Regions from separate parts of the Clostridium tanneri genome, predicted to be linked through region 1. Evidence: riboswitches for the same ligand, from Rfam matches in the RefSeq annotation. Region 1 holds a riboswitch; the other holds the start of a gene.
The links. A riboswitch is a leader RNA that binds a small molecule or an ion and turns the genes downstream of it on or off. The one in region 1 is predicted to bind FMN.
Positions count from the first base shown of each region.

Region 2: linked by a shared signal. The riboswitch ahead of P8V03_RS05905 (ECF transporter S component) and the one ahead of ribD (bifunctional diaminohydroxyphosphoribosylaminopyrimidine deaminase/5-amino-6-(5-phosphoribosylamino)uracil reductase RibD) in region 1 are both predicted to bind FMN.

Region 1 covers NZ_JARUJP010000013.1:22,699-26,904, reverse strand. The annotation lists gene P8V03_RS11805 (YitT family protein) at 388-1,239, shown strand; gene P8V03_RS11800 (DUF3793 family protein) at 1,442-2,047, shown strand; FMN riboswitch at 2,106-2,220, shown strand; gene ribD (bifunctional diaminohydroxyphosphoribosylaminopyrimidine deaminase/5-amino-6-(5-phosphoribosylamino)uracil reductase RibD) at 2,428-3,525, shown strand; gene P8V03_RS11790 (riboflavin synthase) at 3,579-4,206, shown strand, end outside.
Region 2 covers NZ_JARUJP010000005.1:81,437-85,642, reverse strand. The annotation lists gene P8V03_RS05910 (hypothetical protein) at 32-1,756, opposite strand; gene P8V03_RS05905 (ECF transporter S component) at 1,852-2,475, opposite strand; FMN riboswitch at 2,650-2,769, opposite strand; gene P8V03_RS05900 (Tex family protein) at 2,910-4,206, opposite strand, start outside.

The DNA of each region.
Region 1 (4,206 bases):
AATAAGAAAATAAAGTTAAAAAAGTCCATTTGTTTTGTAATAAAACAAATGGACTTTTTTAAAAAACAGAATATAGGGCTTTTAAAGGACATATATTTTTTGCTAATTAATGTCTGAATTTTCAATATCACGGAAACAGAGGATTCATTAGCTATTTATATGATAGCAAGAGAAATAGTGCTTTTATTTTACAATTATAATTAAATGGACCTATAATTGGACTAATCCATGGATTAATCCGTAGATTGGTCCTTTGACATAGATACAAAGCTGTAATAGAATTTAGATAGTAGGTAGAAGGAGAGTAAGTTTAGCTAGTTTAACCTAAGAGGATATCCTCCTAACTACAGTAGAACTTTAGTTTTGTATAGGAGGCATATGGGATATATGAGTATGAAAAAAGAAAGTTTATTAAGAATTTTAATGGTGATAATAGGTAGTTTGATTTACTCCATTGGAGTTAACACCTTTATTATACCTCATAAGTTTCTTAGTGGAGGAGTAGCAGGTGTAGCAATAATCCTTCAATATATAACAGGTATATCCTCTGGTTATTTTGTAATACTTATAAATATTCCAATATTCTTGATTGGAGTTAAGGCTGTTAACAGGGAATTTGGTGTTTTTAGTTTCATAGGTATGATCGCTATGTCTCTTTCGTTAATACTAACAAGACAACTTCAAAGTTTATATTATATGAGTGACCCTTTGATTTCTTCATTATGTGGAGGTATCTTAATGGGAGTAGGAGCAGGTATAATATTTAGAAATAGAGCCTCACAGGGAGGTACCGACATTGTAGCTGTAGTAGTTAAAAAAAGATATGGAATATCAATAGGAAATATTGGATTTATAATAAATGCTATAATTGTTGCTATTGGAATGTTTATAGGAAATTTGGAAACAGCAGTGTACACTTTAATAGCTATGTATATGAGTTCAACGGTGGTAGATAAGGCTATCCAAGGCTTTGATAAGGAAAAAGTAGTATTTATAGTTACTGGTGATTGTGATAAAATTAAGCAAGCTATTTTACAGAAGTTAGGTAGAGGAGTAACTTATCTCTATGGAGAAGGTGCTTACACTGGAGATAAGAAAAAGGTTATATATTGTATTTTAACCTCAAGAGAACTTGAACAAGCTAAAAGCTTAATTGAAGATATAGACTCCACTGCAGTAGTATCGGTAATGGATACCGCAGAAGTTCGTGGAAAGGGCTTTAAGGCAGCGGCCTTTTAAAAAGCTTAATATAGACCTATAAATAATGTTGTTTATACAGCAGCTTAAATAGATTAATTTGATAGAAACCTTTCTTAGTAATATGGACTAAGGAAGGTTTTTGATTTATTTAAAATATTTAACAGTAAACATATATCAATAATTCACCTAACTTATGCAGAAAATAAAGTTAAATTTCTTTAGGGATTAAAGGATGGTGATTGTGATAAGAGTATTACTGGAAGAGTATATGAATAGAATAAAGTCTATGGATAAAAAAGAGTACTTGTTTGGAGTGATATTATATAGTGCAGCACCTACAGTAGCAGGTCATAAGCCAGCTTCCATAATTACCTTAAGTAGGGATAAGGGTAACTTATATTCATTATGGGAAAAATATAAAAAAGAGTTCTTGTCAGAGTGGATGGTGGAATTCTGCGAGATTAAAAAAACGGAAAATGTAATAACTTTATTATTTTATGATAGTGATCAATTGACAAAGGTGATTTATGAAGAGGAAAACATGAAATTCTTATATAAGTTTGGATATAGGGAATATTTTAGTTTAGAGGAAAATTTAGAGGTTTTAAAGTTAAGGTTTGAAGAATCCTTCCCTCATGAGATAGGGCTATTCTTAGGAATACCTTTAGAAGATGTAATTTGTTTTATAGAATCACCAGATAAAGAATGTCTGCTTTGTGGTTATTGGAAGGTCTATAACAATGTTGAATATGCTAAGGAAAGTTTCTCAAAGTATGATACTGACAAAAACACTGTAATTAATTGTGTTTTACAAGGAATTCTCCCTTCATTGGTTATGAGAGGTTGATAATGAAAATATATGTTGATATTATAAAAAAATAGTGGTATTATGAAATCATAAAAAAATAAGTCTTCAGGGCGGGGTGAGATTCCCCACCGGCGGTATAGCCCGCGAGCCGTAAGGTATGATTCGGTGAAACTCCGAGGCCGACAGTAAAGTCTGGATGAAAGAAGATAGATATGAGATAGCTTAATTTACATTAGAAGATATATGCATAAGTGGATATATTAAATGTGATACTATAAAAGTTACTCTATATTTGTGAAAGTTAACGCTCTGAATTTTTTCAGAGCGTTTTTTATTTATATAAATCTGTATTCTTTTTTAATAATTGGGGATTTATTTAATTATAAAAGAAACTTAATTAAAAGGTTTGGAGGTGTGAAATGGAAACTAAATATATGAAAAGGGCATTAGAATTAGCTGCTATGGGAATTGGATATACTAACCCTAATCCTTTAGTTGGAGCTGTAATAGTCAAAGATGGAAAGATTATTGGAGAAGGATATCATGAAGTTTACGGAAGCAATCATGCAGAAGTAAATGCCTTTAAAAATGCCACCGAAGACGTTAAAGGTGCAACCATGTATGTGACACTGGAGCCTTGTTCACATTATGGTAAAACTCCACCCTGTGCAAAGGCAATAGTTGAAAAAGGAATCAAGAAGGTTGTTATAGGTTTAAAAGACCCAAACCCTCTAGTAAGCGGAAAAGGCATCCAGATACTAAAGGATAACAATATTGAAGTTGTTACTGGTGTTATGGAAGAAGAGGGGAGAAAACTAAATGAAATCTTTTTGAAATACATAACAACAAAGCTTCCCTTTTGTATTTTAAAAACAGCCATGACCTTAGATGGCAAAATTGCAGCCTATACTGGAGATTCAAAGTGGGTTACAAACGAATTTTCTAGAAAATTTGTTCATCAACTAAGGCATAGGGTTTCATCTATTATGGTAGGCATAGGGACAATACTAGCAGATGACCCCCTCCTAACAACAAGACTTGATACTGGCAATGGAAGTGATCCAATAAGGATTATAGTTGATAGTAATACAAGAATTCCATTAGAAGCTAAGGTACTTCACGTACAGTCTAAAGCAAAAACAATCATAGCCACCACGGAATTGGCAGATGGAAATAAGTTAAAAGCTTTAGAAAGTGCTGGTGCGGATATTATTATTACTCCATTAAAAAATAATAGAGTAGATTTAAGTTATCTTATGAAAGCCCTGGGAGAAAGAGCTATAGATAGTGTGCTTTTAGAAGGTGGAAGTGAATTGAACTATTCTGCTGTTGAGGAAGGTATTGTTGACAAAGTTAACGCTTTTATAGCCCCAAAGATTATAGGTGGCAGAGAAGCAAAAACACCAGTTGGAGGATTAGGAAAAGCCCTTATGAGTGAAGCCATTTCAATTGAAAATATTGAAATACACAGCTTTAAGGATGATGTAATGTTAGAGGGCTATGTAAAAAAACACTAGATTGGATTTAATATATGAGATTGACCAATATAGAAGGAAAGGAGGACTTCTTTATGTTTACTGGGTTAGTAGAGGAAGTAGGAATCATACAGGCTATAATTAAATCTACAAAATCTGCCAGGATTACTATTAAAGCAAAGAAAGTACTAGAAGAAGTAAAGCTGGGGGATAGTATAAGTACTAATGGAGTATGTTTAACAGTAACAGATTTTAGTACAAATCATTTTACCGTTGATGTAATGGCAGAAACTATGAGAAGAAGCAACCTAAAGAATTTGTCTTCAGGAGATGAAGTTAATTTAGAAAGGGCTTTAAGAGTAGGAGATAGACTGGGAGGTCATATGGTTAGTGGTCATATTGATGGGATAGGGGTAATAGCTAAATATGAAAATGAAGATAACGCTGTTTGGATTACCATCAGTACCTCCCCAGAAATATTAAGATATATTGTGGAGAAGGGATCTATTGCTATTGACGGAGTAAGTTTAACAGTGGCCTATGTAGACGATTCAATATTCAAAGTATCTATAATACCACATACAAGAGATGCCACAACATTGCTAAGGAAGAAAACAGGCGATATGGTTAATCTAGAATGTGATATGGTTGGTAAGTATATTGAAAAGCTAATCTTTGTTAAGGAAGAGCCGGAGATAAAAAAAGGTATTGACCTGGATTTTT
Region 2 (4,206 bases), on a different contig from region 1:
TATTATAAGTTGTTATAGACCTATTGTAAATTTATACTTTAGTATTAATTCTTCCTAAATTTACATCTTCAAAAAAGTCCCTACAGCTAGTAATATTCATATCTTCCTGTCTCTCATCAACTCTTATATAGACATTGTATCCCATATTAGATAAGTCACTTGAAATTTTTTCTTTTCCTAAGTCTAGAACTTTAGTCCAAAGTTCATCACACTTTAGTTCTACATCCATATTATAATTTTTGACCTTAATGTAAGCATCTATTGTTCCCATATGAATAGTATTCACTGACGCAGCTATTTTCACATCTGTAGAGTCTATTCTTTTTCCTTTTTTTCTTTCATCTTTTATCATGAGTTTGCATTGATATTCATAGTTTTCAAGATTAATAGGTAGATCCATATAGTAATACTGATTTGAAATTGTATTATATACCTTAAAATCATTAATACTTTTATCCAATACCTGAATTAAGTTATTATAAGCTTCCGGTTTTAGTTCACCTTTTTGTTCTAAAACAGCCCTTATTACAGTTTTCATTTCCTCTGTTTTAGTACTTATTTGTTCTTTTATATTCTTTGCAATGTCATCAATACTGTATTCCTTTTTTATCATCTTATTTAAGGCTATTCCATCTTTTTCACTATCCTCAGCTACCATTTTACTTACCTGATCAGGTTTTTCATTACTATTCGTTAATCTCTTTACTTTATCATTTTCGGTGCTATTCAAAGCTAATTTTTGTTCTTCATTAATTTCTATATTACTAGCACCTTCTGAAGCTGGTAAATTACTCTCTTCTATATTTAACTGTACATTAAGTTTGCCTGTGTGCTCCACCTCCCTATTATTAATAAGGGTTGTCACATTTTCTTTGAACTCTCTTATACCTTTATATATAGATGAAGATCCTTTAGATATATCATTAAAACTTTTTATATTTTCCTCTGTTAATTCTGCTCCATCTTCTAATAAGCTACTCTCTTCTATACTTAACTGTACATTAAGTTTGCCTGTGTGCTCCACTTCCTTATTATTAATAAGGGTTGTCACATTTTCTTTAAACTCTCTTATATCTTTATATATGGATGAAGATCCTTTAAATATATCATTAAAACTTTTTATATTCTCCTCTGTTAGTTCTATTCCATTTTCCAAGAGGGTAATAATATCGTCCTCTGAAATACTTTTTAATTGGTTGAAAAAACTCTTTAGTGTGTTAGCTATCTTAGTTCCTTCCTTACCACTAGGTTCTATTCCCTTACTTTGCATATACCTAGATATAAATAAGTCTTCCTCTTCATAATTTAGCTTTATTTTATTTTGAAAATCTACTATAGTCTTTATTTTAGATATATTTTCTTTAGTTAGAGGTATTTCATGCTTTACCATTTTACTTAAAAGAGAATAATCTTCTTTATTTACAGTTATACCCTTTTCTTTTAGTAAAAAATCAAGGGTTTTTCTTTCTGAACTTTGCTCTTTATCATTAACGTTTATAAGCTTTAGCTGAAGCTTTCCATCCTCAAAACCTTCCACTTGGAATCTTAGGAGTCCTTCTGGCAGTATATCCATAGGATTTTGCAATTCAGCTGAAAACTGCCACCCATCCAAAAGCTTCAATAGCACCTCTCCTGTTAACTTATCAGAATTTATAACTCTAGCTGCAAAATTTTCTCCAACATTAAAAGATAACTTTCTAAGAATTTTTTTTGCATTTATATCATTAACACTATTTACATTCCATATCCCCGCCATAGTAATCCCCCCTTATTTCAACTATTACTTAATATATATTATATTATCGTATGTTAATAAACTTTATAAAGAAAAAAATCCGAGGAAACCTCGGATTAGTTGTTTTTAGCAAATTCTCTAGCTCTGCTTCCTTCTTCATGAATTATAGGTGATACACTTTTATATACCGCCATAGTTAAAGCAGATAATATAATTCCTTTGATTAAGTTGAAAGGAGCTATGGACCATAGTATAAATGTTTCTAAATTTGTTATATTACTATTTAGTTTGTGTCCCATTGCTACTACTGCACTAATAGGGAAGTTTAATACCTTTTCATATAGAGGTAGTAGTATAAAATAATTAAGCAAGCTGGCTACCACTGCCATAACTAAACTTCCAGTAAGTAATCCGATTAAGGCTGTTTTCTTACTTTTATTTTTATTATATATATATCCAGCTACAAACACTAAAGCAGTACCTACTGCAAAGTTTGCAAATTCTCCTACAAATGCTGTGCTTCCTTTAAATATTCCATGAAGTATATTTTTTAGAAGCTCTATCGCCACTCCTGCTGTTGGCCCTAAGGCAAAAGCTCCAATTAATGCTGGTAAATCACTGATATCGATTTTTAAAAATGTTGGAAATATTGGTACCGCTACCTCTATAAACATAAGTAAAAATCCGATTACACTTAATAATGAAATTTTAACTAATCTGTTTAATTTTCCGTTTCTCATATTTTACACCCTCCATAAATTTAATTATTAGTTCCTTAAGCCTTTATAGATATGAGGACACATTGCTGTTCTCTACATCTATAACATTTTGGATAGATATGATTTTTGCTAAGGGGAAGGTGAGCAGTATAATAAAAAACCCCGGCAAAAATGCCAGGGCGAATAAACATTATACCTTACCTTCTTTCATCCAGACTTTACTGTCGGCTTCGGAGTTTCACCGAATCATACCTAGTTACTAGGCTCGCGGGCTATACCGCCGGTGGGGACTTTCACCCCGCCCTGAAGATTTTAATTGTTAAATTTTCTACTCTTATTATAGTACAAGTTTTCCTAAAATTCAATATAAACTTTCAAATTGATATCAATGAATAGCACTCAAAGAAATCTTAAGTATCATAATGTGGTTATAACTTCCATGCTAATGGTACTCCTTAGCTGTTAACTGTATTTCCTTGCTTTTTCATAGTTAATGATATTCTCTTTCTCTTTTCATCTACTTCTAATACTGTGACCTCAACAACATCACCAACCTGAACTATATCTAATGGGTGTTTTACAAATCTATCTGCTAATTGACTTTTATGAACCAATCCATCCTGGTGCACTCCAATGTCTACAAAAGCTCCAAAATCAGCTACATTTCTCACCGTTCCCATAAGCACCATTCCTGGCTTTAAATGAGAAATTTCAATTATACCTGTTTTTAGAATAGGCTTTGGTAATTCTTCTCTTGGATCTCTACCAGGTTTCTTAATTTCCTTTATTATATCATTAAGAGTCGGAATTCCTACTTCCAATTCTTTAGCCAAGGACTCTATTCCAATAGTCTTAATTCTATCATCAATATCTGTAAGTTTATTATTTTTTAAATCTTCTTTGTTGTACCCCAGTTTACTCAATAGATCTTTAGCAGCATTATATGACTCTGGATGAACTGCTGTGTTATCTAAAGGCTCCGCGCTTTCCATAACCCTTAAAAAGCCTGCACATTGTTCAAAAGCCTTAGCACCAAGTCTTTTTACCTTTAAAAGCTCTTTTCTGCTCTTAAACTTACCATTTTCTTCCCTGTATCCTACAATGTTCTGTGCTATAGTAGAGTTTATCCCTGATATATATGATAAAAGAGATGGTGTAGCTATATTTAAGTCTACCCCTACATTATTAACGGAATCTTCTACTATTCCACTTAAAGATTCATCAAGCTTTTTAGCAGCTACATCATGCTGATACTGTCCAACGCCTATAGACTTAGGATCTATTTTCACAAGCTCAGCCAGAGGGTCTTGAAGTCTTCTTCCTATAGATATAGCTCCTCTTAAAGAAACGTTTATATCTGGATACTCCTTGGCAGCAAGCTCTGATGCAGAATATACAGATGCACCTGCTTCTGAAACAACTACATAAAAAAGCTCCTTACCCTTCTCAACTTTTACTTCTTTAATGAGCTTTACGATAATTTCTTCCGATTCTCTGCTTGCAGTTCCATTTCCTAAAGATATAACATCTACATTATGTTTGTATACTAAGTCCTTAAGCTTTTTTATAGACTCTTCAACTTGATTTGGTGATGTTGTAGCGTAAACAGTATCTGTATCTAGAAGCTTTCCTGTATCATCTAGTACAGCTATTTTACATCCAGTTCTAAACCCTGGGTCGAAGCCAAGAACAACCTTCCCTTTTATTGGTGCTTGCATTAGGAGAGCTTTTAGATTGGCTTTAAATATCTTT